Regions from separate parts of the Polaromonas sp. P1_F4 genome, predicted to be linked through region 3. Evidence: predicted binding sites of a transcription regulator. Region 3 holds the regulator's gene; each other region holds the start of a gene.
What was found. The regulator sigma-54, encoded in region 3, starts transcription at its own class of promoters, with help from an activator protein. The targets are predictions, from matches to a motif close to TGGCANGNAANCTGCTTT.
Positions count from the first base shown of each region.

Region 1: a site for sigma-54 is predicted at 4,082-4,099, ahead of glnA (type I glutamate--ammonia ligase). Genes of this name have one in related genera too.
Region 2: a site for sigma-54 is predicted at 8,299-8,316, ahead of AC1DYQ_RS10825 (transglutaminase family protein). Genes of this name have one in related genera too.

Region 1 is NZ_JBFUBP010000001.1:191,680-201,671, forward strand. It holds gene AC1DYQ_RS00925 (YVTN family beta-propeller repeat protein) at 1-51, shown strand, start outside; gene AC1DYQ_RS00930 (polysaccharide deacetylase family protein) at 161-1,051, shown strand; gene AC1DYQ_RS00935 (sterol desaturase family protein) at 1,057-2,013, shown strand; gene AC1DYQ_RS00940 (EI24 domain-containing protein) at 2,136-3,062, shown strand; gene AC1DYQ_RS00945 (competence/damage-inducible protein A) at 3,087-3,911, shown strand; gene glnA (type I glutamate--ammonia ligase) at 4,151-5,566, shown strand; gene AC1DYQ_RS00955 (hypothetical protein) at 5,747-6,277, shown strand; gene glnL (nitrogen regulation protein NR(II)) at 6,319-7,428, shown strand; gene ntrC (nitrogen regulation protein NR(I)) at 7,523-9,046, shown strand; gene xth (exodeoxyribonuclease III) at 9,327-9,992, opposite strand, start outside.
Region 2 is NZ_JBFUBP010000004.1:209,716-219,707, forward strand. It holds gene AC1DYQ_RS10810 (LysR substrate-binding domain-containing protein) at 1-698, shown strand, start outside; gene AC1DYQ_RS10815 (transglutaminase family protein) at 664-1,578, opposite strand; gene AC1DYQ_RS10820 (circularly permuted type 2 ATP-grasp protein) at 1,596-4,385, opposite strand; gene AC1DYQ_RS10825 (transglutaminase family protein) at 4,568-8,170, opposite strand; gene AC1DYQ_RS10830 (DNA internalization-related competence protein ComEC/Rec2) at 8,433-9,992, shown strand, end outside.
Region 3 is NZ_JBFUBP010000007.1:102,632-112,623, forward strand. It holds gene AC1DYQ_RS15330 (DUF2214 family protein) at 1-117, shown strand, start outside; gene AC1DYQ_RS15335 (LysE/ArgO family amino acid transporter) at 143-784, opposite strand; gene AC1DYQ_RS15340 (HTH-type transcriptional regulator ArgP) at 881-1,801, shown strand; gene AC1DYQ_RS15345 (PsiF family protein) at 1,948-2,244, opposite strand; gene argS (arginine--tRNA ligase) at 2,380-4,065, shown strand; gene AC1DYQ_RS15355 (SPOR domain-containing protein) at 4,108-4,743, shown strand; gene AC1DYQ_RS15360 (thiol:disulfide interchange protein DsbA/DsbL) at 4,826-5,488, shown strand; gene lptA (lipopolysaccharide transport periplasmic protein LptA) at 5,647-6,273, shown strand; gene lptB (LPS export ABC transporter ATP-binding protein) at 6,288-7,079, shown strand; gene AC1DYQ_RS15375 (RNA polymerase factor sigma-54) at 7,226-8,761, shown strand; gene AC1DYQ_RS15380 (THUMP domain-containing class I SAM-dependent RNA methyltransferase) at 8,802-9,992, shown strand, end outside.

The sequences.
Region 1 (9,992 bases), on a different contig from region 3:
GTTGGAAAGAGCCCTCATGGCGTCTGGACGCTTGACCACGCACCACGCTGAGCCCCCACGGTCGCTCACTGCGTGTAGCTTCCTGCCCCCCGAGGGGGCCGCTGCGCCTGCGGTCTGGCAAAGCCAGTCCCGCGGTCCCGGCTTGCTTGAAGAGTCTCCGCTGACCACCGCTACGGCTCGTCTGCTGCAGACATTGGTTGCTATTCTTTTGATAGCTGCTTGCGCTCATCCTGTATGGGCTGCGGGCAAAAACAATGCACAAAAAGCCGCACAAAATGCACCGCAGCCGGTCGAAGCGGCCTGCAAACCCGTCTACCTGACGCTGGACACTGGCCACATGGCGGTTGCGCCGCTGATGGCTGAGGTGCTGAACAAGCACAAGGTCAAGGTCACCTTTTTTGCCGCCAACGAGCGTACGCAAACCGGCGATGGCAGCCTGGGCACACAGTGGGCGGGCTGGTGGAAGGCACGGGCGGGTGAAGGCCACGAATTTGCCTCGCACACCTGGGACCACGTTTATTGGCGGGGCGATGTACCTGGCGCACCCGGTGCACCGGTGCAGTTCAGGATGCGGCCTTCTGCGGGCCCGCAGGAAGGCAAGGACTTCACCTGGACGGCGAAGCAGTATTGCGAAGAAATCGGCAAGTCCAGCAAACGCCTCGAAGAAATAACCGGCAAAAAAACACTGCCGCTTTTTCGCGCGCCGGGCGGCAAAACCTCGCCCGCGCTGCTGGCGGCGGCCAAGTCCTGTGGCTTTGAGCATGTGGGCTGGTCGCCCGCCGGTTTCCTGGGTGATGAGCTGGCCAGCGAGAGGTTCGGCAATGATTTCCTGCTGAAGAAGGCGCTGCGCGACATCCGCTCCGGCGACATCCTGCTGGCCCACCTGGGCATCTGGTCACGCAAGGACCCCTGGGCACCTGCCGTGCTGGAGCCGCTCATCACCGGCCTGCAGTCGCGGGGCTTTTGCTTCAAGACCCTGGCTGAACATCCCCAGTACAAAGACTGGATTGCGTCGCAGGCCGCCCCGGCGCCTGCCAGGCCTTCAAAATAAGCCACATGGACTGGTTCAGCGATCTCTTTTCGATGGCGCAGCAGTGGCTGTTTGAGTCCGCCGTACAGCCGGCCATGTTTGCGCTGGGCATGGGCAACCTGCTGGAAGACGGCTACGACGCCACCGCCTGGTTCATGGTGGGCGTGATCCAGGTACTGATATTGCTGGCCATCGTCGGCCCGCTTCAACGCTGGCGGCCGGTAGAGCCCGTGCTGGACCGGGCCACCATACGCACCGATGTGCTCTACACCCTGATCCACCGGCTGGGCCTGTTTCGCATCGCGCTGTTTTTCACGCTGGACCCGTGGTTTGACGAAGCATTTGGCGCGCTGCGCACGGCCGGCTATGGCACCCTTCACCTGGACCAGCTCTGGCCAGGCGTGACGGACAACGCCCTCGTCAGCTTCGCGATTTATCTTGTGGTGTTTGACTTTGTGGCGTACTGGACGCATCGCGGCCAGCACCAGATCGAGTGGTGGTGGCGCCTGCATTCGCTGCACCATGCGCAGCGGCAGATGACGATGTGGAGCGACAACCGCAACCACCTGCTGGACGACATCCTGGTCGACTCCATCGTCGTGCTGGTGGCCCAGCTCATCGGCGTGGCGCCGGGGCAGTTCATTGCCATCGTGGCCTTTACCCAGCTCAGCGAAAGCTTTCAGCATGCCAATGTGCGGATGTGGTTCGGGCAGGTGGGCGAGCGCCTGTGGATCAGCCCGCGCTTTCACCGCTTGCACCACAGCATCGGCATTGGCCACGAAAGCCATGGACCCAAAACGCTGGGGGGCCACAACTTCGGCGTGCTGCTCCCTTGGTGGGACATGCTGTTCCGCACGGTCAATTTTGAGCAGCGCTATGACCCGACGGGCATTCGCGACCAGGTCGAAGCCAATCGCGACTATGGCAAAGGCTTCTGGTCGCAGCAATGGCTTGGCTTGAAACGCCTCGTCGGCAAAGCCTGAACTTGCTGAGCTCTTAAGCCAGCATGAGCCGCGGGACTGGCTTTGCCAGACCGCAGGCGGGCGGCCCCCTCGGGGGGGGGGAGTTACACGCAGTGAACGACTGTGGGGGCTACACTTTCAGCATGAGCAAACTTCTTGACGCCTTCTGGCGCGCTGCGATGTATTGCCTGCACCCGCGGGTCATTGCGTTGTCGGTCCTGCCGCTGATCATCATGGTGGTGATCTCCCTGGGCCTGGGGTATTTTTTCTGGAACGATGCCGTGGAAGCCATCCGGTCGCAGATTGGCAGCTACGAGCTTGTCAGCACGCTGGTGCGCTGGCTTGAGGGCTTGGGCCTGAGCGACCTGCGCATGGTGCTGGCACCTGCGTTGTTGCTGTTCCTGGCAATTCCTGTGATCGTGATCGTGGCACTGCTCTTTGTGGCGCTGCTCATGACGCCGGCCATGGTGGCCCTGGTGGCTGAACGGCGCTTTCCCCAGATGGAACGCAAACGCGGCGGTTCCCTGTTCACCAGTTTGTTCTGGTCGCTGGGATCGACCTTGCTGGCTGTGGTGGCGCTGGTCATTTCGATTCCGCTTTGGTTGATTCCACCGCTGATCCTGGTGCTGCCCCCGCTGATCTGGGGCTGGCTGACTTACCGTGTCATGTCTTATGACGCCATGGTGGACCACGCCAGCAGTGAAGAGCGGCGCCAGATATTCAAGGAGCATCGCCTGCCGCTGCTGGCGATCGGTGTGTTCAGCGGCTACCTCGGCGCGGCTCCCAGCCTGCTGTGGGCCTCGGGCGCGATGTTTGTAGCCATGGCACCCATCCTGGTGCCGGTGGCCATCTGGATCTACACCCTGGTGTTTGCGTTTTCCTCGCTCTGGTTTGCGCACTACACGCTGTCGGCCCTGGAGCAACTCCGCAAGAAGAATAATGCCCTGGCGCCCGACCCGCTTGCGCAAGCAGCTATCCAATCGATAGCAAGTGAGCTGGCCCCCGATGCCCTTCCCGGGCCGGCGCCCAGCTTCGGTTCGCTGGGCGGCAAGCCCGAATCACAACCCTGAACCCGTTACCTGACAAGCCTGAACATGACCCCACAATTCGGCCTCATCATCGTCGGCGACGAAATCCTTTCCGGCAAACGTGCCGACAAGCACCTGCCCAAAGCCATCGAACTGCTGGGCGCGCGTGGCTTGCAGCTGGCCTATGCCGACTATGTGGGCGACGACCCTGCCCGCATCACGGCCACGCTGGCGCGCGCTTTTGCCGCCGCGCGTGAACATGGCGACGTGGTCTTTTCCTGCGGCGGTATAGGTGCCACTCCGGACGACCACACCCGGCAGTGCGCCGCCAGAGCGTTGGGCGTTGACCTTGCGCTGCATCCCACGGCCAAAACACTGATCCTCGAACGCATGGCAGATGTGGCCAAAGAGCAGGGCACGCCCTACGAGCCTGACCGGGACGACAACATCCATCGGTTGAACATGGGCGTGTTTCCGGTCGGCGCAGAGATCATTCCGAATCCGTACAACAAGATTCCGGGCTTTACCTGCCGGGCGGGGCAGGGGGCGGTTCACTTCGTTCCGGGCTTTCCTGTGATGGCTTGGCCGATGATCGAATGGGTGCTTGACAACAGCTATCCGCACTTGCACCAAAAGTCGGCTTACACCGAAAAATCAGTGATCATTTTTGGGTCCATGGAGGCCATGCTCACGCCCTTGATGCTCGATATTGAAGCGGCACATGCGGGTGTCAAAGTGTTCAGCCTGCCGAGCGTGGACCACCCTGAATATGGCCGGCATATTGAATTGGGAGTGAAAGGCGCCCCCGAAGCGGTGAACCGCGCCTATCCCGACATGCTGGCGGGGCTGCACAAATTTGACCTGAAATTCGGCCCCGAATTGGTGCGTTAAATCAGAGCCCCAAATATGTGCGGTTTGTGATTTGCACCTAATTGGTGCATTTGTTACTACCAGGTGTTTTTTGTATTTTCGGCTGTGCCAAGGCGGGAAGTGAAGCCAGATCACGGCACAATCAGCGGCACAATCCGGGGCTTGGCAGGAAACTCAACCGCCAATGTCTGTGGCACAAAAAGTGCATTCGACAGCCCGAATAGATTTTTCAACCACCCATCCAGCAACAGGAGATTTTGATGGCAAAGACCGTCGCAGACGTCATGAAAATGGTCAAGGAAAACGAAGTCAAGTTTGTTGACTTCCGTTTTACCGATACCCGGGGCAAAGAGCAGCACGTGACCGTGCCCGTGTCCCACTTTGACGAAGACAAATTCACGTCGGGCCATGCATTCGACGGCTCCTCAATTGCCGGCTGGAAGGGCATTGAAGCCTCTGACATGCAACTGATGCCTGACCCAAAAACGGCCAACATCGATCCGTTCTTTGAAGAAACCACGCTGTTCATGAGCTGCGACGTGCTCGAGCCCGCCGACGGCAAGGCCTATGACCGCGACCCGCGCTCCATCGCGCAGCGCGCAGAGGCTTACCTCAAGGCTTCCGGCCTGGGCGACACCGCTTACTTCGGTCCTGAGCCAGAATTCTTCATCTTTGACGACGTGCGCTGGAACACCGACATGTCGGGCACCTTCTTCAAGATCGAAGAATACGAAGCACCCTGGAACTCCGGCGCCAAGCTCGAAGGCGGCAACCGCGGCCATCGTCCTACCGTGAAGGGTGGTTACTTCCCCGTGCCTCCTGTCGACAGCACACAAGACATGCGCGCCGAGATGGCCCTGATCCTCGAATCGCTGGGCATCCCCGTTGAAGTGTTCCATCACGAAGTGGCTGGCGCCGGCCAGAACGAAATCGGTACCCGTTTCAGCACGCTGGTTCAGCGCGCCGACTGGACCCAGGTCCTGAAATACGTGGTGCAGAACGTGGCCAACGCCTACGGAAAAACCGCCACCTTCATGCCCAAGCCTGTTGTCGGCGACAACGGCTCCGGCATGCACGTTCACCAGTCCATCTGGAAAGACGGCAAAAACCTGTTTGCCGGCGACGGCTATGCGGGCCTGTCTGATTTCGCCCTGTACTACATCGGCGGCATCATCAAGCACGCACGTGCCCTGAACGCCATCACCAACCCAGGCACCAACAGCTACAAGCGTCTGGTTCCCGGCTATGAGGCACCGGTCAAGCTGGCTTACTCGGCCAAAAACCGTTCGGCATCGATCCGCATTCCTTACGTTGCCAATCCAAAGGGCCGCCGTATCGAAGCACGTTTCCCCGATCCACTGATGAACCCTTACCTGGGCTTCTCGGCCCTGATGATGGCGGGTCTGGACGGCGTGGAAAACAAGATCCACCCGGGCGAAGCCGCCACCAAGGATCTGTACCATCTGCCGCCCGAAGAAGACGCAAAAGTGCCAACCGTGTGCCACAGCCTGGACCAGGCGCTGGACGCACTCGACGTGGGCCGCAGCTTCCTGACCAAGGGCGGAGTGTTCACCGACAGCATGATCGACGCCTATATTGAACTGAAGATGGGTGAAGTGACCCGCCTGCGCCAGGCGACCCACCCCATCGAATTCGAGATGTACTACTCCCTGTAATCAGGGAGCGAAAGCTCAACTGCCTACTGTTTACTTGTACAGTTTGTGGTCAAAAAGGGACGGCATATGCCGTCCTTTTTTATTGCCCCGGCAGGTTGTGGGTTTGCTGGCTTTGTATTTCGGCACCTTTGCCGCATACTGATAGACCGTCCTCGCCCTTCCTGGGCATCAGGAGTTCCTATGAAACACACCTTATTGCTTTCTACCTTGTCGTTGCTGCTGGCTGGCGCGGGGAATGCTGCATGGGCGCAGCAGATATACCGCTGCGCGGGCATCGGAGGCGCGGCCCCTGAATACATCAACAACGCCAAAGACGCCCAAACCCGGAGCTGCAAACTGCTGTCCGGCGGCAATGTGACGGTGATGCAGAGCACGCCGGTGCCCAAAGCCGCGGTTCGTGTGGCTGCGGCTGCAGGCTCCAGTGGCCCGCGCACCGATGGCAGCTCCGAACAGCGGGCCCGCGACAACGACTCGCGCGCCATTCTTGAGGCCGAATTGAAAAAGGCCGAAGCCAAGCTGGCCGAGCAGCAAAAAGAATTCAACAACGGTGAACCTGAAAAACAGGGCATTGAGGGCCGCAATTACCAGCGCTACCTGGACCGCGTGGCCGAGCTCAAGGACAGCATCGCCCGCAATCAAAGCGACATTGCCGGCCTGAAGCGCGAAATCTCCCGGCTGCCTGCCCCGGCCTCAGCGGCTGTCGTCAATTAAACCAAGGCGATAAGCCGCGACAAGCCGGCTTCTGGAGGAAAATGGATGGCTTGAACAAGCCCTCCATCCGCGTCGCTTTATCGTCCGTCCCGGTCAAAGGACTTCCCCCGCGCTTTCAGGCGTTTGACCTGCTGGCCACGCTGGTGGCTGTGGTGCGCACCAACGGCACCGTGGTGTTTGCCAATGCCGCGCTGGAAGACGCACTAGGCACCTCGCGGCGGACCATTGAAGGCTCGCAGCTCCCCGATTGCTTTACCGAGCCGCTCATTTTGCAAAATGCGCTGGAGGGCGCGGGCAGCAATGAATTTGCCGCCCTGCGTTACGACGCGTGGCTCAGGCGCCTGAACCACGAACCGCTGCCCGTGCATGTGGTGGTGGCGCAGACCGACACCCCGGGTGAGGCGATTGTGGAGCTGCTGCCGCTGGAGCAGCAAGCCAAGCAGGAGCGCGAAGAACGCCTGATCGACCAGGCGCAGGCCAACAAGGAGTTGATCCGCAACCTGGCCCACGAGATCAAAAACCCGCTGGGCGGTATTCGCGGCGCTGCGCAGCTGCTGCAGATGGAAATCGGCAAGGACCTGACCGAGTACACCCAGGTCATCATCCATGAGGCAGACCGCCTGCAGACGCTGGTAGATCGCCTGCTGGCCCCGCACCGCCGCCCGCACCTGGTGGGCGATGTCAATATTCACGAAGTGTGTGAGCGCGTCCGCTCCTTGATCCTGGCGGAGTTCCCAAAAGGTTTGAGGGTTACGCGCGACTACGACATCTCGATTCCTGATTTCCGCGGAGACCGCGAACAGCTCATTCAGGCGGTGCTGAACATCGCGCACAACGCCGCGCAGGCTTTGGCGGAACGGGTGGCAGCGGGCAATGCGCACATCACTTTCAGGACAAGAATCGCCAGGCAGGTAACTTTTGGCAAGCAGCGCTATCGCTTGGCATTGGAATTGCATGTTATCGACAATGGACCGGGTGTGCCGGACTCCATCAAAGACCGCATCTTCTATCCGCTGGTATCCGGGCGGGAAGGTGGTTCGGGGCTGGGGCTGACATTGGCGCAAACCTTTGTCCAGCAACACCACGGTTTGATTGAGTGCGACAGTGTGCCGGGCCGTACAGATTTCAAGCTGCTTATACCGCTGCCTTGAAATGTGTTCTCAGCCATGATTGATACATAACGCGATCGTGCAGAGGGTTCCAGAAAGCCCTGCATTGAAAGCACGAAAAAAGGGACTGCACTACATGAAACCGATCTGGATCGTTGATGATGACCAGTCCATCCGGTTTGTTCTGGAAAAGGCCCTGCTCCGCGAGGACCTTCCTACGCGCAGTTTCACCAATCCCCGCGAAGTTCTTGCCGCACTGGAAAGCGCGACGGAGGACGAGGGGCCGCAAATTCTTGTGAGCGACATACGCATGCCGGGCGGCTCTGGTCTGGATCTGCTCGAAAAGGTCAAGGAAAAACTCCCCGGCCTGCCGGTCATCATCATGACCGCATTCTCCGACCTCGACAGCGCGGTGTCCGCCTTCCAGGGCGGCGCCTTCGAATACCTGCCCAAGCCGTTTGACCTGCCAAAGGCGGTAGAACTCATTCGCCGCGCAGTGGAAGAAAGCCAGCGCGAAGAGGTGGCTGAAGAGCGCATGGCCTCCGCGCCCGAAATGCTGGGCCAGGCACCTGCCATGCAGGACGTTTTCCGCGCCATTGGGCGCTTGAGTCAGAGCATGGTGACCGTGATGATCACCGGTGAGTCAGGCTCGGGCAAAGAGCTGGTGGCGCGTGCGCTGCACAAGCATTCGCCGCGCGCCAATGGGCCTTTTGTGGCCATCAATACCGCGGCCATCCCCAAGGATTTGCTTGAAAGCGAGCTGTTCGGCCATGAGCGCGGCGCGTTCACCGGCGCGCAGACCATGCGGCGCGGCCGCTTTGAACAGGCCGAAGGCGGCACGCTTTTTCTCGATGAAATCGGTGACATGCCCTTTGACCTGCAGACGCGGCTTTTGCGTGTGCTGAGCGACGGCCACTTCTACCGCGTCGGCGGGCACAACGCCGTCAAGGCCAATGTGCGCGTGATCGCCGCCACCCACCAGGACCTGGAGCAGCGCGTCAAGGAAGGCGGCTTTCGCGAGGATTTGTTCCACCGCCTCAACGTGATCCGCCTGCGCCTGCCCGCACTGCGTGAGCGGCGCGAAGACGTCTTCATGCTGACACGCCACTTCCTGCAGCAAAGCGCCAAGCAGCTTGGTGTAGAGCCCAAGCGGATTTCCGACCTGGCGCTGCAGCAGCTCAGCAACTTTGGTTTCCCCGGCAATGTGCGCCAGCTCGAAAACATTTGCCACTGGCTCACCGTCATGGCGCCGGCGCAGGTGATTGAGCCCAAGGATCTTCCACCCGAAGTGCTGGGCGTTATCCCTGAGTTGGGCAAAACCCAGGCGCTGGCCGAGAAAGCGGGTGCTGCCAAAGTAGAGTGGACAGCAGGCACCGGCGCCGAAAAAACGCCTGCCAGCCATGCCGCCGAAGCCGCAATGCCGGTGCCGTCAGGCCCTGGCCTTGAGCAAAGCTGGGAAAGTGGTCTTGAAGCAGAAGCCCTGGCATTGCTGGCGACCGGTCGTAGTGACGTGTGGGATGTGCTGACCCGGCGCTTTGAATCCAAACTGATCCAGACCGCACTGGTCAATACACGCGGGCGCCGCATTGAGGCCGCTCAAAAGTTAGGCATAGGCCGCAACACCATCACGCGCAAGATCCAGGAGCTCAATCTGGAGTGAATGTGGCCCCCACGGTCGCTCACTTCGTGTAGCTCCCTGCCCCCCGAGGGGGCCGCCCGCCTGCGGTCTGGCAAAGCCAGTCCCGCGGCTCATGCTGGCTTTAAGAGTTCAGTGCGTAAGCAGTGAGGGCTGGTATTCACCAGTGGGCAGCCGCGGAACCGGCTTTGCCGGGCCGCAGGCGCCGCCCCCTTGAGGGGGGAACAAGCTACACGCAGTGAGCTTGGACAGGGGTGCATCACTTTTTGGGGAGCAGGCTACACGCAGTGAGCCTGGACGGGGGTTAGCTCAATTCCACGGTCACCGGCGCATGGTCGCTGGGCTTTTCCCATTTGCGGGGCACGCGGTCTATGGTGCAGCCTTTGACTTGCGGCTTCAGGGCGTCGCTGACCAGGATGTGGTCGATGCGCAGGCCGCGGTTCTTCTGGTAGCCCAGCATGCGGTAGTCCCACCACGAAAAGCTTTTGAGCGGCTGCTCGAACATGCGGAAACTGTCGGTCAGGCCCAGCGCCACCAGCTGGCGGAAATGTTCACGCTCTTCCTTCGTGTGGTGAATGGTGTCGCGCAAGCCCTCCGGGTCGAACGAGTCCTGGTCTTCGGGTGCGATGTTGAAGTCGCCCAGCAGCACCAGTTGTGGGTGGGCTGCCATCTCCGCGCGCACATAAGCCTGCAGACCTCCCAGCCAGCGCATCTTGTAGGCGAACTTTTCGCTGCCGGGCTCCTGCCCATTGACGAAATAGCCGTTCAGCACGCGGATGGGTCCCGCAGGGCCATCCACCGTGGCGGCAATGACGCGTGAATGCTCGTCTTCAAAGCCGACGATGTTCTTCACCACGTCGCGCAGCGGCGTGCGCGACAGGATGGCCACGCCGTTGTAGGTTTTCTGGCCAAAAGCAACGGCTTCATAGCCGGCGGCCTTGAGCGCCTCCAGCGGGAACTTGTCGTCCGT
Region 2 (9,992 bases), on a different contig from region 3:
ACACCGTGCTGCGCATTGGTTCGCTGCACGCCATGGCGGCCAGCGTGATGCCCTGGGCGCTGGCGGAGTTCCAGCGCAGTTATCCGCGCACGCGTTGCCTGCTGCTGGTCGACAGCTCGAAAGTGCTGCGCGAGGCCCTGTTCCAGGGCGCTGTGGACTTGGCCTTCCTGGGCGATGAGGCGGACACCAGCGGCCTGGTGTCCTCGCTTTTTTACCAGGTGCCAGCGGTGTGCATCATGCCTGCAGCCCACCCACTGGCTCGCAAGCAGGTCCTGCAGCCCGGGGATCTCGCAGAAGTGCCGCTGGTGGGCCTGTCTGCCTCGGATACCGCCCAGCGCCGGCTGGAAGCCGCGTTTGCACAGGCGGGTGTGCAACCTCGCTTTGTGATTGAAACGCCTTACAGCGCAACGCAGTGTTCGCTGGTGCTGGCCGGGGCCGGGCTGGCCGTTACCAATCCGCTGGTGGCGCGTGAATATGTAGCGCTGGGCCTGCGCAGCGTCCCGCTGGCGGCGGATGTGTCGTTCCGGGCCTTGCTGGCTTTCAAGCCGCGCCAGGCCCAGTCGGGCGCCGCGCAGGAATTTGTGAGCCTGTGCCGGCGCTGCCTGGCACGCAGCCTGCCGGAGGGTTCGCTGCTGGAAGAGCTGCCAGCGCCGCCGAAGCCGCTCAATCGCCGGCGCTTGCCACCGGCTCCACCGTAACGGCCACGTCGAGGATGTGCTGCGCGCCGCCGCGGATCACACCGCGCATGGGCGATACATCGAGGAAGTCGCGGCCGATGGCCAGCGTGACGTAATCTTCACCCGGTGCACGGTTGTTGGTGGGGTCGAAGTCGAGCCAGGCGCCCAGGCCGGGGCAGTACACCGAAGCCCAGGCATGCGAAGCGTCGCTGCCCACCAGCCGCGGCTGGCCGGGCGGTGGCGTGGTGAGAAGGTAGCCGCTGACATAACGCGCCGGCAGGCCCATGGCGCGGCAGCAGGCCACCATGATGTGCGCGAAATCCTGGCACACGCCTTTGCCCAGCTTGAGCGCTTCGAGCGCCGGCGTGTTGACTTCGGTGCTTTCGCTCTCGTAGGTCATGGTGCTGTGAATGCGTTCCATCAGGTCGCGCGCTGCCTCGGGCAGCGGCCTGCCCGGCAGGAAGCTGGGGCGGGCAAATTCAATGAAGGCATCGTCGCGCGGCACATAGGGCGAGGCGAAGAGGAATTCGGAGGCGCTGTCGTAAGCTGCGCCGGCACGGTAACGGAACTGTTCGCGCACCTGCTCCCAGGCGGGGGATGCAGGCTTGCCGGCGGACAGGGTCGCTTCTGATTGCAGCGGGTTGAGGGCCGACGTGGAGACGATGCTGTCGGCCACGACGGTCAGGCTCTCATGCGCCGCCTGCAGGGAAAAGTAGGTGCGCGTGTTGCCGTAGACGTCTTCGGTTTCGCGCAGCTGGACCGGTTCGGGGTCAACCCGCAGCGCATAGTCCAGCAGGGTCTGGCCATTTCGGCTGGCGGGCTTGAGGTGCACCACATGGTGCGCGTTTTCCACCACCGGGGCATAGCGGTAACGGGTTTCGTGAACGACGTGAAGCAGCACGGAAAAACTCCTAGGGCTCAGGCGCCCAGGCTCTGGCTGGCGGAAGCCGCGTGGCTGAAGTAGCGGCGGCTCAGCGTGTCTGACAGCTCCAGCGCGGCATCGCAGCACTGCTCGAGCAACTGCACCAGCCGCCCGTCATGTTGCCCGCCGTTTTCATCTTCGCCATCGCCGGTGCTGGCCTGGGCGTCCTGGCACAAATCAGCCAGGGCCCAGCTGCCGGGGTCGGGCAGTTCCATCGCCAGGTCGGGCATGTCGCCCGGCGCGCTGCCCGCCAGCTTGGCAAGGCGCCCGCGCAGGGTCTGCACCACCCAGCCGAGGGAGCGCGGGTTGTCGCGGTCCAGCACCAGCAGGTCGAGCAGGGCCGGGATGTCGCGGCGCTGCTGGTACTGCGCGTGGAAGGTGATGGTGCTGTCGAACAGCGCCACCATGGCGTTGAAGCCGCCTTCTTCAAAGACCGATCCGGTTTCGAAACCGCGCACCAGCGCGCCGGCCAGGGTATTGAGCCGTTCAATCAGCCGGCCTACGCTCAGGAGGCGCCAGCCGTCGTCGCGTGTCATGCGGTCGGTTTGTGCACCCGTCATGGCTGAGAGGAAACCACTGGCCGATTCCAGCGCCCGCAGCGCCTCGACGGAAGAGTATTCGAGCAGATATTGGCTGGATTGGCTCTGGCTTTGCCCGCCCTGGCTTTGGGTCTGGCCCACGGCGCTGAACGATGAGCAGCGCTGGAAGAAGTCGGTCTCGGTGCGCACGATCATGTGCCACTGTTCCTGCGACAGGCGTTCGCGCACGGCAGATGCGGCGCTCTTGAGCGCCCGCAGGTTAAAGCCTACGCTGGCGGCCTGTTCGGTGTCGGCCAGGTTGGCGATCAGGGCGCGTTCGAAGACGCGGCGCGCATGCGTGGCCGGCGGCACGGTGTCCAGCACCAGCGCATTGCCGACGGCCATGCTGGTCAGCCAGGCCAGCAGCGGCTGCGACGTCTGGTCTTCGCCGCCCAGGCACTGCAGCGTGATCTGCGCCAGGCGCGTAGAGTTTTCGGCACGCTCGGTGTAGCGGCCCAGCCAGAAAAGATTTTCGGCCGCGCGGCTGGTTACTGGCGGACGGTGGCGCAGCGGCGCTGCGGCCCAGACAGGCGCCGGCTGCTCGGTGCGCGATGCGGTGGTGTGTTCGGCCGCCGCCTTGGTTGCCGAGGGGTCGCCCAGCACCCACACGTCGGCACTGCTGCCGCCGTGCTGCATCGACGACATGTTTTCGTTCTTGCCCGCCAGCCGTGCCAGCCCGCCCGGCAGCACCTGCCAGGAGCCGTTGCCGTCGGCCACCGCAAACACGCGCAGCATGGCCGAGCGCGGGGAAATCCGCTCGCCCTGCCAGGTTGGCGTTTGCGGCAGCGGCAGGTAGGCCTGCACGGTGAAGTCTTCGCCCCGGCGAACAATGCGGCCGGCCCATTCGTCCAGCGCGCGGCGCGACAGGGTATGGCCGATGACGGATTCCATGCCGGTGCCCGGATAGGTCGGCTTGATCACGCAGGTCTTGAGCTGGCTCAGCACGTCCTGCATCACCGCCTGCTCGCCGCACCACCAGGTGGCCAGCGAGGGCAGGGCCAGCGTTTCACCGAGCAGGTGCTCGGAGAGCGCGGGAAGAAAGCCGAGCAGCGCGCTGGATTCGAGGAAGGCCGAGCCCGGCGTGTTGACCACCAGCACATTGCCCGCGCGTATCACCTGTAGCAGGCCGGGCACGCCCAGTGTGGAGTCCGAGCGCAGTTCCAGCGGATCGAGAAATTGGTCGTCCAGGCGCTTGAGCAGCCCGTGCACACGCTCCAGGCCGCGCAGGGTTTTCAGGTAAAGCTTGTCATCGCGCACCAGCAGGTCGCTGCCCTCGACCAGTGTCAGGCCCAGGAAGCGCGCCAGGTAGGCATGCTCGAAATAGGTTTCGTTGTAGGGGCCGGGCGTCAGCAGCACCACGCGGCTTTCCTCGTTGCTGTCCGTCGGGCTCATGGCCTTGAGGCCATCCACCAGCGCCTTGTACGACGCGGCCAGCCGCTCGACCTTCATTTCGCGGAAGGCTTCGGGGAACAGCAGTGAAATCGTCAGGCGGTTTTCGAGCAGGTAGCCCAGGCCCGAAGGCGCCTGCGTGCGCTGCGACACCACCGACCAGCGGCCGTCGGGGCCGTGCGCGATGTCGAAGGCGGCAATGTGCAGATAGGTGCCGCCGGCCGGCTGCACGCCCTGCATGCCGCGCAGGTAACCCGGGTGGGCATGCACCAGCGCGCTGGGCAGCAGGCCCTTGGAGAGCAGCTCCTGCGGGCCGTAGATGTCGGCCATCACGCGGTCCAGCAGGCGGGCGCGCTGCTGGATACCGGCCTCGATCTGCGCCCAGTCGGCGGGCGAAACCATCATGGGGAACAGGTCCAGCGACCAGGGCCGCTGCGGGCCGTTGGCGTCGGCGTAGACGTTGTAGGTCACGCCGTTGTCGCGGATCTGGCGGCGCAGGTTGGCGGTGCGGTGGTTCAGGTCGTAAAAACCGTCGCTGCCGAGGAAATTGAAAAAGCGTGTCCAGTCGGGCGACAGGGCGTCGTCCATCCCGGCCGCCGGGGCTTCGGGCCGGGCCGGGGCTGTTTCAGGGGGGCTGCCCGCGGCCCGCAGCGCGGGCTGTGCCGGCGCGGCCGCTTCAGCGGGCGCGGGGCCTTCGGACACACGGCCCCGCAACTCATCGAAATGCCCCGCTGCCGCATGAGGCGCCAGCGCGGCAGCCAGTGCGCAGGGGGATTCAAGCGACTGGGCGGCAAAAAGTGACTGGGTGTTATTTTCCACGTGGGTGCAAGTATGCCTGCGGCCCATCCCCTGCAAGGCTCAAGGCGGGTTCAATGCGCGGCCAAATGGCTATTTATGCCGCCTGTGCATGCAAATGTTGCAGCCATAAGACAGCCGTTGACGGTACGGGGAGGCGCTTCGCCCGGGGTTTCAAGCCCCGGGCCGCTGCCGCAGGCACGGATTCAGCGCAGATCGAGTGTGAACGGGAACTCCCGGCTCGGCTGCGCCGGCGCCACGCGCATCTTGCCGGGTGTATGGCCCATGCGGAAAAAGCGCGTGAGCCGGCGGCTTTCAGCCTCGTACGAATTGACCGGCAGCGTGTCGTAGCTGCGCCCGCCTGGGTGCGCCACATGGTACTGGCAGCCGCCCAGCGAGCGTTCCATCCAGGTGTCGACGATGTCAAACGTGAGCGGTGCATGCACACCGATGGAAGGGTGCAGGGCCGACGGCGGGTTCCAGGCCTTGTAGCGCACACCGGCCACATATTCGCCGACGCGGCCGGTGCTTTGCAGCGGCAATGCCCGGCCGTTGACGGTGACGACATAGCGGTTGTCGTTCAGGCCCGTCACATGCACTTCGACGCGCTCCAGCGATGAATCCACGTAACGCACCGTGCCACCGGCCGAGCCTTCTTCGCCCATCACGTGCCAGGGCTCCAGCGCGCTGCGCAGCGTGAGTTCGATGCTGTTGGACTTGACCTGCCCGATTAGCGGGAAGCGGAACTCGAAGTGAGGTTCGAACCAGGCCATGTCGAAGGCGTAGCCGGCTTCGCGCAGCTCGGTCAGCACGTCTTCAAAATCCATGCGGATAAAGCCCGGCAGCAGGAAGCGGTCGTGCAGTTCGGTGCCCCAGCGTGTGACACGGCCGTGGTAGGGCTTGTTCCAGAAGCGCGATACCAGCGCGCGCAGCAGCAATTGCTGGGCAATGCTCATGCGCGCATGTGGCGGCATTTCAAACGCGCGCAACTCCAGCAGGCCCAGGCGCCCGGTGGCGGAGTCGGGCGAATACATCTTGTCGATGCAGAACTCGCTGCGGTGTGTGTTGCCGGTGACGTCGACCAGGATGTTGCGCAGCGTGCGGTCCACCAGCCAGGGCGGCATGTCGGCGCCGTATTTTTTGCGGTTGTTCTCGATCTCGCGCAGGGCGATTTCCAGTTCGTACAGCTGGTCGTTGCGGGCCTCGTCCACACGCGGTGCCTGGCTGGTCGGGCCGATGAACATGCCCGAGAACAGATAGCTCAGCGACGGGTGGTTGTGCCAGTAGGCGATCAGGCTGCCCAGCACCTCGGGCTTGCGCAGGAAGGGGCTGTCGGCGGGCGTCGCGCCACCCAGCACAAAGTGGTTGCCGCCGCCTGTGCCGGTGTGCCGGCCATCGGTCATGAACTTCTCGGCCGACAGGCGCGTCTCGTGTGCGATCTGGTAGAGAAACTCGGTGTGTTCCACCAGTTCGCCCCAGTTGTAGGCTGGGTGGATGTTGACTTCGATGACCCCTGGGTCAGGCGTGACCTGCAGCATTTTCAGGCGCGGGTCGCGTGGCGGCGGGTAGCCTTCAAGCACGATGCTCACACGCAGCGACTGCGCCGTGGCTTCCACTGCGGCCAGCAGATCGAGGTAGTCTTCCAGCCGCTCCATCGGCGGCATAAAGACATAGATCGCACCCACTTCGCCGCGGCCCGACTTGTTGGCTTTGCTGTCCGGGTCGGCCTTCGGTTTGTCTTTGGGGCCATTGGCGCGGGATGGGTCTCGTACTTCCACGCAGAGCGCGGTGCGCGTGAGCCAGGCGGCCGATTCAAAGGGCTTGGGCGCGCGATCGTCGGCAGGCGTCGTTTCCTCTGCGGCTGGCTTGCCATTCAACCCGTCCGTACCGTTCGTTCCGTTGTTTCCCAGCGGACGGAACTGCAGGATGCGGCTGGCTTGCGACAGCGCGGTATTGCCCGTCATGTAGCGCGCCATGTATTGCGCCAGCGAACTGGCGCTGCCGCCTGCCGAAGGGGCTGCCGGTATGGCACCACTGGGCGCGCTGAAGCTGCCGTTGTAGCGCGCCGCCAGTGAGGAAGCCGCCGGCAGGTCCTGTCGCGGCGCAAATGGATCGGACTCGATCATGTAAGGGTAGTCGGTCTTGGACACCCAGGGCACCGAATCCAGCGGCAGGCGATAACCCATGGGCGAATCGCCCGGCATGAGATACATGCGCTCTTCGCGGAAGAACCAGGGGCCGGTGGTCCATTTGGGCCCACTCAGCGCGGGCGAGGCGCCTGCGTTTCGTTGCTTGAGTTGCTCCTTGGTTTGCAGCGGCAGCACATAGCCCACGACGGAATCCAGGCCCTGCATGAAGACGCGGCGCAGGCGTTCGCGCTCCATGGCGTCGTCCAGCTTCGAATCAAATGGGTCGACATTGACTGGCAGCCGGCGTTCGCGCCAGAGGTAGTACCAGGTATCTTCATAGCCTGGCGTGATGTAGGTGGTGGCCAGGCCCAGCTTGCCCGCTAGTGTCTGCACAAAACGCTGCGCGTCGGCGCTGGTGTAGTTGCAGGGCTGGCGCTCGTCGGCGAAGAGGCTCGGGTTTTGCCAGATCGGCTGGCCATCCTTGCGCCAGAAAATGCTGAGTGCCCAGCGCGGCAATTGCTCGCCCGGGTACCACTTGCCCTGGCCGAAATGCAGGAAGCCGCCTTCGCCATATTCGGCGCGCAGCTTTTGCACGAGCTCGGTCGCATAGCCGCGTTTGGTCGGGCCCAGTGCGTCGATGTTCCATTCGGCCGCGTCTCGGTCGGTGGTGGCCACAAAGGTCGGTTCGCCGCCCATGGTCAGGCGCACGTCGCCGGCCGCCAGGTCTTTATCGACCTTTTCGCCCAATGCCAGCACCGCTTGCCATTGCTCCTCGGTGTAGGGCTTGGTCACGCGCGGCGATTCGTAAATGCGCTGCACCGCCATGTGGTGCTCGAACTCGACTTCGGATTTGTCGACGCCGCCTTCGACCGGGGCGGCACTGGATGGCTCGGGCGTGCACGCCAGCGGGATGTGGCCTTCGCCGGCCATCAGGCCGGACGTCGGGTCCAGGCCGACCCAGCCGGCGCCGGGCAAAAACACCTCGCACCAGGCGTGCAGGTCGGTGAAATCGGCTTCCGCACCGCTGGGGCCGTCGATGGATTTGACGTCGGCTTTCAGCTGGATCAAATAGCCCGAGACAAAGCGCGCGGCCAGGCCCATGTGCCGCAGTAACTGCACCAGCAGCCAGCCGGTGTCGCGGCAGGAGCCGCAGGCCAGGCGCAGGGTTTCTTCAGGCGTCTGCACGCCGGGCTCCATGCGAATGGAGTATTTGATGTCCGACTGCAGGCCCTGGTTCAGGCCCACCAGGAAGTCGATGGTGCGCTTGGGCGTGCGGTCGATTTTTTCGAGGTAGCGCTTGAGCAGCGGTGTGGCCGGCTGGGTGGCCAGGTAGGGCGCCAGTTCGCGGGCCTGCAATGCGTTGTAGGTAAACGGGAATTCCTCGGCAGCCGGTTCCAGGAAGAAGTCAAACGGGTTGAACACCGCCATTTCCACCACCAGGTCCACCGTGACCTTGAACTCGCGCGTCGGCTCGGGAAACACCAGCCGGGCCTGGTAATTGGCAAACGGGTCCTGCTGCCAGTTGATGAAGTGGCCGGCGGGCTCAACCCTGAGGGAATACGACAGTACCTGTGTGCGGCTATGCGGCGCAGGCCGCAGGCGGACGACCTGGGGGCCGAGTTTGACCAGGCGGTCGTATTTGTAATGCGTGATGTGGCTCAGGGCGACGTGGATGGACAAGGCAACCTCGCTTTTAAAGGAGAGGGCGTGCAATCACGCCCTCAGGAAAATACGCTCAACAGACCGCCACATCTTGCGGTCTCAGGAACGCCGTGTAAACAGCTTACCCGGATTTGGTGGCATTTCTGAAAGCAAGAGCTGCGCCACGTGGTCTCTTGAGTGTGAACCGGCTGTTTGGCGCTGTTTGTTGTTTACCTGCCGCGCTTTCCCGTTAAGCTCAAAGCGGTCAGCGCATAAAAACAGTTCAAAGGGGAGGCGGGGTTTGAATCGACCTGTATCGGCCGGGGCACGGCTGTATGCGGCAAGCCCGGGGCCGGTGTTTGCCGGTTTTATTGCGGGTGTTGCCTTGCAGTTGCAGCAGTCCGCCTTGTGGCCGCAACAGGTTTATGCCGCCATGGCCCTGCTGGCCTGCATCCTGGCTGGCCTGTACCTGCGCTTTGGCAGACAGGGCCTTCCTTCATGGGGCCGGGTGGTTTCGGCCTTTGCCCTTGCTGCCTTGCTCGGCGTGGGCCTCACGGGCTGGCGTGCCGGCGTCTTTCTGTCTGCGGCGCTCAATCCGGCGCTGGAGGGCCGCGATATCGAGGTCACAGGCCAGGTGCTGGCCATGCCGCAACCCGGGGAAGACGGCCTGCGTTTCCGCCTTGCCGTGGAATCCGCGCGCCTCAATGGCGGCACAGTCGCCTTGCCGCCGCACATCATGCTGGGCTGGTATTCGGGCTTTGCCGGGCGCGAGCCCACCGTGCCGGCGCAGGACGCCGACCCATTCGAGATAGCGCTGGCCTTGCAGCGCCAGCCGCAAGCCCTGCGCGCCGGAGAACGCTGGCAAATGACGGTGCGGCTCAAGGCGCCGCACGGCAACAGCAACCCGTTTGGTTTTGACTACGAACTCTGGCTGTGGGAGCAGGGCATACAGGCCACGGGCTATGTGCGTGCCGGCCCGCGCGACGCACCGCCGGCAAAACTCTCCAGCAGCTGGCAACACCCCATTGAGCAGGCCCGGCAAGCCGTGCGCGAAGCGATTTTTGGGCGCATTGAAAACCGGCAGCTGGCAGGCGTCATTGCCGCGCTGGTGGTCGGCGACCAGGCCGCCATCGAACGTGCCGACTGGGATGTGTTTCGTGCCACGGGCGTAGCTCACTTGATGAGTATTTCAGGCCTTCATATAACGATGTTTGCCTGGGCTGCCTCACTGCTGATCGGCGCGCTGTGGCGGCGATCAGCGCGTTTCACGCCGCGGTTGTGCCTGGTGTTGCCGGCAGCCGCTGCAGGTGCTTTGGGCGGCTTGCTGCTTGCCACCCTGTATGCATTGTTTTCCGGCTGGGGCGTGCCCGCGCAGCGAACCATCTGGATGCTGGCCACCGTGATCCTGCTTCGGCAAGGCGGCAGGCAATGGCCCTGGCTGCAGACCTGGCTGCTGGCCATGGCCGTGGTGGTGGCGCTGGACCCATGGGCGTTGATGCAAGCCGGATTCTGGCTATCTTTTGTCGCGGTGGGTGTTTTGTTTGCTACAGATTCAGGAGCTGCTCGCGCACGGGGGGAAAGGGCTGCAGCCCAATTTGACTCAAAAAATCAGCCTGAGAACGAGCGCTGGTGGCTGCGCCGGCCCAGGTGGCTGGACGGCGTTGCCCGCGCCATGCGGGAGCAATGGGTCGTCACGCTGGCGCTCACGCCCCTGTCGCTGCTGCTGTTCAACCAGGTTTCGCTGGTCGGCCTGCTGGCCAATGCCGTGGCCATTCCGGTGGTGACGCTGGTCATCACGCCGCTGGCTTTGCTGGGCGTGGCGTGGGCGCCGGTGTGGTCGCTGGCGGCATGGTCGGTCGGC
Region 3 (9,992 bases):
GGCGCCCTGCCCGATGCACTGGAAGTCAAACAAGCGCGGCGGCTGGTGATGGTGCAGGCGCACATACTGCCCTTCATTCCGCTGGCCGCCGTCTTTCTGGCCCGCGGCTTTGGTTAGGCGCACGCCAGTGCTGCAGCCGGCGTCAGGCTGAAAACAGGCCATGCACCAGCCAGAAGGCGGTGCCCCACATCATCAGCGCCACCAATAGGTCCATGGCGCGCCATATGGCTGGCGTGTTGAGCCTGCGCCCCACGCACCACAGCGCCACACCCAGGCCGGTAAACCACAGCAATGAACCCGTGATGGCGCCCAGGCCGAACACGGCGTTGTCCGGCCGGGCGTAAGCCAGTGATGCGGTGCCGATGACCACGGCTGTGTCCAGCCATGCATGGGGGTTGAGCCACGACAGCGCCAGTGCCAGCCCGATGGCCTTGCGGCGCGGCATGGCCTCTGCGCCGGCCATATCGGGGTTCCGGGCAGACGCGTGCGCAGGCTGCAGAAAACGCCGCATGGCCTGGGCGCCATACACCAGCAGCACCAGCGCGCCCGCGCCGGTCATGGCGCCCAGCAGCTTGTCGGAAAGACCGCCCAGTTGCGCGAGGCCAGCAACGCCTGCGGCGATCAGGGCCACATCGGTCAGCACACAGACGGCGACGGTGAGCCAGAGATGCTGGCGCAGCAGGCCCATGCGGATCACGTGGGCGTTCTGCGGGCCTATGGCCATGATGAGCGAGAGACTGAGGACCATGCCGGTCAGAAAAGCGGGGGCGGTGAGCGGGTTCATGGCCGCAAGTGTGTGCCAGGGCTCATAATAGTTAAATAGAATTAACTAAAACTAGCTTTAGTCAATTATTAATTGATTTAATAGGCGCCTAACAACATGCTCGACGCCCGACAACTCGAAGCACTGGCCGCCGTGATCGAGCACGGCAGTTTCGGCGAAGCCGCCAAGGCCCTGAGCCTGACGCTGGCTGCCGTGTCCCTGCGCATCAAGTCACTTGAAAACGCACTGGGGCAGCGGCTCCTGGTGCGCGGCAAACAGGTACGCGCCACGTCGGCCGGCCAGGCTTTGCTCGGGCACACCCGGCAGGTTCGCCTCATGGAAGGCGACCTGCTGGCCGGGCTGCAGGGCGGGGGAAAGCCCGCGCGCCTGCAAAGCCTCAGCGTGGCGGTGAACGCCGACTCCCTGAGCACGTGGTTCTTGCCGGGCGTGGCCTCAGCCCTGCACACTCACGGCCTGCTGCTCGATGTCGTGGTGGACGATCAGGACCACACCCACGAAGCCCTGAAAAGCGGAGATGTCACGGGCTGCGTGACTGCATTGGCGCAGGCCATGAGGGGCTGCGTGGCTGAACCGCTGGGCGTGATGCGTTACCGCTGCATGGCCTCGCCCGCACTGGTGGCGCAGTGGAACGAGCCCGCGGCGGGTGGCAAGGCCGCACCGAACCGGCTGGCCCATCGCCTGCTGGCCAGCCCTGCCGTGATCTTCAACCGCAAGGACGCGCTGCAGGATACTTTTCTTGAACAGCATTTCGGGCTGCGCGACGCGCTGTACCCGCGCCACTTCGTGCCGGCGGTGGATGCGTTCGAGCTTGCGCTGGAGCTTGGCATGGGCTGGGGCATGGTGCCCGACCTGTTGCTGGCCGCGCGCGCCCGTAAGCCGCCGCTGCAGGAGGTGCTGCCGGGCAGCACGGTCGACGTGCGGCTGTACTGGCAGCACTGGGCACGTGAACCCGCTGCGGCACAGCGATTGACGCAAGCGGTCAAGCAGGCGGCGCAAGAGCAGCTACTGCAGGTGTGACGGTGCGTTTATGAGAAAAAAGTGCCGCTTGCGCTTTGTGGACGGGCGCAAGCAGCTACTGAATTAATAGCATTCGCAAAGAAGTTTGGCGCAAAAAAAGCCCGCCATAACATCCATGGCGGGCTGGTTCTGTTTGATGCGACTGGCTACTTGCTCAGGCACTCTTTCATGAAGGCTTTGCGTTCGTCGCCTTTTTTGCCCTTGGCGTCGACGTTGCAGGTTTTCATTTTGGTTTGCTGCGTTGGCGCTTCTTTCTTGGCGCTGAGACACTCTTTCATGAATGCCTTGCGTTCGTCGCCCTTCTTGCCTTCAGCGTCCTTGTTGCAGGCACCCATTTTGGTTTGCTGCGCGGTTTTGGCTGGAGCGTCCGCGGCGTGAGCCACCGGAGACAAGGCCATCGAGACGGCAAAAACGGCGGCGATCAGGGATAACAGCTTTTTCATGGTGGCTCCATTGGGTTGGGGAATCAGGTTTGAGTTCCGGCTGGAATTCCAACACATAACGCCGTGCCGGGCAAATTCGATGACCGGGCATTTACCGGCTCCGGACGGCGCATGGCTTAAACGTAAAATCAGCCCATGCTCTCGATTAAAAAAGACCTGCTCGCGGCCCTGGCTGCGGGGCTGGAAGAACTTTCCCCCGGCGCAGGCGACAAAGCTGCCTTTGAATCCCCCAAAGTGGCGGCCCATGGCGACTTCGCCTGCACGGCTGCCATGCAACTGGCCAAGCCGCTCAAGCTCAACCCGCGCCAGGTGGCCGAGAACCTGCGCGCCAACCTGCTCAAGAAGCCCGCGTTTGAGCGCTGGGTAGACGCCATCGAAATCGCCGGCCCCGGTTTCATCAACATCCGCCTCAAGCCCGCCGCCAAGCAGGAGACCGTGCGCGAAGTGCTGGCCGCCGGCGCGCAGTTCGGCGTGCAGCCGGCCGACCCGGCACGCAAGATGATCGTCGAGTTCGTCTCGGCCAACCCGACCGGCCCTCTGCATGTGGGCCACGGCCGGCAGGCCGCGCTGGGCGATGCGATCTGCAACCTGTTCGCCACTCAGGGCGCGAAAGTCTGGCGCGAGTTCTATTACAACGACGCGGGCGTGCAGATCCAGACCCTGGCCACCAGCACGCAGGCACGAGCCAAAGGCATCAAACCCGGTGATGCCGGCTGGCCTGAGCCGGCCTACAACGGCGACTACATCGCCGACATCGCCGCTGACTTCCTGGCCAAAAAGACCGTCAAGTCTGACGACCGCGAATACACCGCTTCGGGCAACGTGGAAGACATCGATTCGATCCGCCAGTTCGCCGTGGCCTACCTGCGCCACGAGCAGGACCTGGATCTCAAGGCTTTCTCGGTCAGGTTCGACAACTACTACCTCGAGTCCAGCCTGTACAGCTCGGGCCGTGTCGACAGCGCCGTGACCAGGCTGAAGGACGCCGGCAAGACCTACGAGCAGGACGGCGCGCTGTGGCTGAAGTCGACTGATTACGGCGACGACAAAGACCGCGTGATGAAAAAGAGCGACGGCAGCTACACCTACTTTGTACCGGACGTGGCCTACCACCTCGCCAAATGGGAGCGCGGCTTCGGCAAGGCCATCAACATTCAGGGCATGGACCACCACGGCACCATCGCCCGCGTGCGCGCCGGCTTGCAGGCCGCTGGCGAAGGCATTCCGCAAGGCTACCCCGACTACGTCCTGCACACCATGGTGCGCGTGGTGCGCAACGGCGAAGAGGTCAAGATCTCCAAGCGCGCCGGCAGCTATGTCACCCTGCGCGACCTGATCGAATGGACCAGCGCCGACGCGGTGCGTTTCTTTCTGCTCAGCCGCAAGCCCGACACCGAATACATCTTCGACATCGACCTGGCGCTGGCCAAGAACAACGAAAATCCGGTGTACTACGTGCAGTACGCGCATGCGCGCATTTGCTCCATCCTCACCACCTGGGCCGGCCAGGGTGGCGACGAAGCAAGCCTCAAAGCTGTCGACCTCTCGGCGCTGGAGAGCCCGCAGGCGCAGTCATTGATGCTGCTGCTGGCCAAGTACCCCGACATGCTGACCAATGCGGCTGACGGATTTGCACCACACGATGTGGCTTTTTACCTGCGGGAACTGGCGGCAAGCTATCACAGCTATTACGATGCCGAGCGCATCCTGGTGGACGACGAAGCTGTGAAGCTTGCCCGCCTGGCGCTGGTCGCCGCGACCGCTCAGGTGTTGCACAATGGCCTCGCAGTGCTGGGCGTGAGCGCCCCGCGCAAGATGTAAACCATGCGAATTTCAGGACAAGGCAATGAACGTGGGCAAGGTATGAATACACAACGAGGCGGAACCCTGCTGGGGTTGATCATTGGCGCGCTGATCGGATTGGGCGCGGCGCTGGCGGTGGCGGTTTACATCACCAAGGTGCCGGTTCCGTTCATGAACAAGAGCCAGGCACGCAACCCCGACAGCGACGCTGCGGAAGCCAAGAAAAACAAGGACTGGAACCCGAACGCCCCGCTGGCCGGCAAGAACCAGCCCAAGCCGCCGCCTCCGGCCGCAGTTGAAGTGCCTGGTGTTCCGGTACCCGACCCCTCCGCCGGGCCCGCCCCCAAGGCCGCCGCTTCGGCGCCGGCCAAAGTGGCCAAACCAGCAGCGCCTGCCGATCCGCTGGGCGATCTGGCAAAGGCCAAGGTCGAAGGCCTGTCGTCCGCTCCAGGAGCGGATCCCTTCAGCTATTTCATTCAGGCCGGTGCCTTTCGCACGCCGGAAGACGCCGAACAGCAACGCGCCAAGCTGTTGCTGCTGGGCATGCAGGCCAAAGTGACCGAGCGCGAACAAGCCGGCCGCACCGTCTACCGCGTACGCCTCGGGCCTTTCGACAAAAAGGAAGACGCCGACAAAGCCAAGGAGCGCCTGGACAACAACTCGATAGAAACGGCCCTGGTCAGGGTCCAGCGCTGACACTTTGCGGGGCGACTGAACTTTTTCAGCGGCCGCTGTACCAACCCGTACGAGTATTACCGTCATTCAGGAGAAAAATTTGATGCAACGCCGTGAGTTTTCGCTTTCTGCCGCCTCCATGGCTGCTGCTACCTTGGGCGGCACGACGCTGTCTACCGCGGCACGCGCCCAGGCCAACGCCTTCAAGGAAGGTGTTGATTACCTGACACTGGACAAGCCCGTTCCGACCGAGGCACCCGCAGGCCGGGTTGAAGTCGTGGAGTTCTTCTGGTACAGCTGCCCGCACTGCCACGCCTTTGAGCCCCAGCTCGAAGCCTGGGCCAAGCAGTTGCCGAAAGACGTCACGCTCAGGCGCGTGCCCGTGTCCTTCCGTCCAGACTTTGAACCCCAGCAGCGCCTTTATTACGTGCTCGAGGCCATGGGCAAGGTCGAAGAACTGCATAAAAAGGTGTTTAACGCCATTCACGTAGAAAAACAGCCGCTCAATACCGCCGATGCGGTGATTGCCTGGGCTGAAAAACAGGGCCTCAACAAGGCCAAGTTTGCGGAGATGTACAACTCCTTTTCGGTGACGACCAAAGCACGCAAAGCGACGCAACTTCAGGACCTGTACAAGGTTGACGGCGTTCCCGCACTGGGTATCGCAGGACGTTACTACACCACAGGCTCCCTGACCCAGACCATGGCACGGGCGCTGCAGGTTACCGATTACCTGGTTGGGCAGTCCCGCAACGCCAAAAAGTAAGGCCCGGCAAAGCCAGGTCGGCGCCTGCTTTTCCAAAACCCGCCCTTTGCACGGCGGGTTTTTTTATGGCTTTTATGCCCCTACTTTTTCGGAGTAAGCCATTCCCGCAGCTGGCGTGGCTACAATGACCCAACACCAAGCAGCAAGATTCGTGCCTTATGAAACACCCCATTTTTTCCCTCATCCTGCCGGTCATCCTGGCGCTGGGGTCGGCTTTCCCGGCCGCTGCCGAAAAAGCTGATCGGGACAAACCCATGAACGCGGAGGCAGATGCCCTGCGTTATGACGACCTGAAGCAAACCAGCGTTTTTACCGGCAATGTGGTGATTACCAAGGGCACGACCATCGTGCGCGGCGAGCGCGTTGACGTCATGCAGGATCCCGAGGGCTACCAGCAGGCGGTGTCCGTCGCGGCGCCCGGCAAGCTGGCGTTTTACCGGAAAAAGCGTGACGGCGTAGACGAATACATCGAAGGCGAAGGCGAACGCATTGAATATGACAGCCGTGCCGACCTGGTGAAGTTCATCAAGCGGGCGGTGGTGCGCCGCTACAACGGCGCCACCCTGGTGGACGAAACCACCGGCAGCCTGATCGTTTACGACAACAACACCGACGTCTTCACCGTGGATGGGGGGGCGCAAAACCGCACGGCCAGCAACCCCACGGGGCGGGTTCGCGCCATGCTGTCACCCCGCGCGACAGCCTCGACACCCGTCGCGGCGCCGCCCGCAGGCCCCGCCCCGGTTCTGCGCCCCAGCACGACGCTGGGCAATGAAAAGAACTAGAAAGACCTGCACAGATGGATGTGGTGACTGACACTTCAGCGGCCCCGGCCGCTCCTGCCTTGACCCCCAGTCGCCTTGTTGCGCAAGGTCTGCAAAAATCGTACGGCAGCCGCAAGGTGGTGCAGGACGTTTCGCTGTCCGTGCAAAAAGGCGAAGTCGTGGGCCTGCTGGGCCCCAACGGTGCCGGCAAAACGACCTCGTTCTACATGATCGTGGGCCTGGTGCGCGCCGATGCAGGCGAAATTTCCATTGACGGCGAATCGGTCGAGCACATGCCGATTCACCTGCGTGCCCGCCTGGGCCTGAGCTACCTGCCGCAGGAAGCGTCGATTTTCCGCAAGCTCACGGTGGAAGAAAACGTGCGTGCTGTGCTGGAGCTGCAGCTCAATAAAGCCGGAAAACCGCTTGGGCGCGCAGACATCGAGTCGCGGCTCGACGCGCTGCTGCAGGATTTGCGGGTAGATCATTTGCGCAATTCACCGGCGCCGGCGCTTTCCGGCGGTGAACGCCGCCGGGTCGAAATCGCGCGGGCGCTGGCAACCCAGCCGCGCTTCATCCTGCTGGATGAGCCCTTTGCCGGTATCGACCCCATTGCCGTGATCGAAATCCAGCGCATCATCGGCTTCCTCAAATCGCGCGGCATCGGCGTGCTGATCACCGACCACAACGTGCGTGAAACACTTGGCATTTGCGACCACGCCTACATCATCAGCGACGGCCACGTGCTGGCCCAGGGTACGCCTTCCGAAATCGTGAACAACGCCGATGTGCGCCGCGTCTACCTGGGCGAGCACTTCAAGATGTAAGAAGATGGCTCCCCCCTGTTGTCGCTCACTTCGTGTAGCTCCCTCTCCCCCTCCAGGGACGGCGCCTGCGGCCTGGCAAAGCCAGTTCCGCGGCGCCCGCTGGTTAAAGACGTATCGCCTCAACCTTCCGCAAGTTTGAAAGTCCAGTGAAACAAGGTCTGTCATTACGCGTCTCGCAGCATCTTGCGCTGACACCTCAACTACAGCAGTCGATCCGGCTGTTGCAGCTGTCGACGCTTGAGCTGAGCCAGGAGGTCGAGCAGATGCTCGACGAAAACCCGTTCCTGGAAGTGTCGGAAGAGACGGCGGTGCGCGAAGAGTTTGGGCTGGAGCACATCAACACGCCGGTCAGCCAGGACAGCCGCGAGTTTGAATCTGCTACGGATTCGATAGCTGGCGGCGCCGACGAGACCAGTGCTGCAACCCCGAATGACGCAGAAGTCAGTGCGGAGCCCAAGCTCGAGGAAAGCTGGGAAGGCGATGGCACGGTAGAAACCGCGCCCGACGACAGCGAGTGGGGAAGTGACGCACCGGCGCGCAAGAACAACAATGAAGAGAGCGAAGCCGAGGCCTCCGACCTCACGGGCAGCCATGAGTCGCTGCAGGACCACCTGCACCGGCAATCGCTGAGCTTGCGCCTGTCGGAAGAAGACCGCGCCGCGCTGCACTTCCTCATTGAATCGCTCAACGACGACGGCTACCTTGAAGACAGCCTGGCGTCGCTCGCGGCCGGTCTAGCAAAAGATGACATGGCGCAGGCGGAAGAGCTGGAGCAGCGTTTTGCGATGGCGCTCAAGCTGCTGCACCACATGGAGCCTGCCGGTGTCGGTGCGCGCAACCTGGCGGAATGCCTGAGTCTGCAGCTGCTGGACTGCAAGGACTGCGAGGAAACCCGCGCCGCCATTGCCATGTGCAAGCAACCGATGGAGCTGCTGGCCAAGCGCGACGTCAAGCGCCTGTCTCACCTGTGCGGTTTCACCGAAGCCGCCATCAAGGGTGCGATCACGGTGATAGGCCGGCTCGACCCCAAGCCCGGACGCCGCTTTGTAAACGTGGAGCGCAACCTGATCGTGCCCGACGTCATCGTCATCAAATCGGGCCGGGGCTTCAAGGTTTCGCTCAATGGCGACGTCATGCCGCGCCTGCGCGTGCACGACATTTATGCCAATGCCCTCAAGCAGCACAAGGGCCAGGGCGGCCAGGCGCTGCAGCAGCGCCTGCAGGAGGCCCGCTGGTTCATCAAGAACATCCAGCAGCGCTTTGACACCATCCTGCGCGTGAGCAGCGCCATCGTGGAGCGGCAGAAAAACTTCTTCACGCACGGCGAACTCGCCATGCGCCCGCTGGTGCTGCGCGAAATTGCCGACGAACTGGGCCTGCACGAATCCACCATCTCACGCGTGACCACGGCCAAGTACATGGGCACCCCTTTCGGCACTTTCGAGCTCAAGTATTTCTTCGGTTCCGCGCTCGGCACCGAAACCGGCGGCAATGCTTCCAGCACAGCGGTGCGCGCGCTCATCAAACAATTTGTCTCGTCAGAAAGCCTCAAGAAGCCGCTCAGCGACAACCAGATTTCCGAAATGCTCAAGGAGCAGGGCATTGAATGCGCACGCCGCACCGTGGCCAAGTACCGCGAGGCGCTCCGCATCGCGCCCGCCAACCTGCGCAAATCACTCTAGCCGCCAACCAGGCCGCGCTGCCCGTCCCTCAAAGTCAGTCATGAATCAACTCCAATTGTTTTTACCGTGCGCCGCAGGCGTCGAAACCCTGCTGGCCACCGAGGTCAAGCGTGTCACCGGGATCGACGGCAAAGCCTGGCGCGCCGGCGTGCAGCTGCAGGCTTCGTGGCGCGACGCGCTGCAGCTCAACCTGCACAGCCGCCTGGCGCAGCGTGTGCTGATCGAGCTGCAGCACAACCAGTACCGCAGCGAACAAGACCTCTACAACGCTGCCGCCAATGTGGCCTGGGAAATCTGGTTCACGCCCAAGCAGACCTTCAAGGTCGAGATCACCGCCCAGCACAGTCCGCTGCAAAGCCTGAACTTCGCGGCGCTGAAGATCAAGGACGCGATCGCCGACCGCTTTCGCGCCAAGTTCGACGACGTGCGGCCCAGCGTCGACACGCGCTGGCCCGACGTGCGCGTCTACGTGCACCTGACGACGGACACCGTCACGGTTTATATCGACACCTCGGGCGAGCCACTATTCAAGCGCGGCTGGCGCGAAGACAAGGGTGATGCCCCGCTGAAAGAAACCCTGGCCGCCGCCATGATTGCCGCCAGCGGCTGGGATCAGCTCTGTAAAGAAGGCGTGCCGCTCTATGACCCCTGCTGCGGCTCGGGCACCATCGCGATTGAAGCCGCGCAAATCGCCTGCAACATTGCGCCCGGCATCAACCGACGCTTTGCCTTCCAGAAATACTTGCCCTTCCAGGGCCATGTGTGGGATGGCCTGCTGGACCAGGCCGAAGCCGCCATCACCGAACCCACCGCGCCGGTGTTCGGCAGCGACGTGTCCTTCCGCATGGTCGATTTCGCCGAACGCAATGCCGAGCGTGCCGGCGTAGCCAATGCGGTGGAATTCCGCGGCGGCGACGCACTGCAGCGCATGCCGCCCGCGCCTTCGGGCGTGATGCTGGTGAATCCGCCTTACGGCGAACGGATCGATGTGGCAGGCGTGGCCGGCATCACCGGCCTGCAGGGACGCGACCAGCGCCGCCAGCAAGGACATGCCGAAGGACGCGTGCAGCAGGACCACCGCAACCAGCCCATCGACGAATTTGGCCAGCCGCTGAACCGGGACAGCGGTGATCAGGGCGACACGCGTGAAGAACCCGCCTTCGAGACATCGCGGGACCGTTCTGCCAATCCCGGCCGCGAGCAGGCACAAAACGCCTGGGGCGAAGAAGCG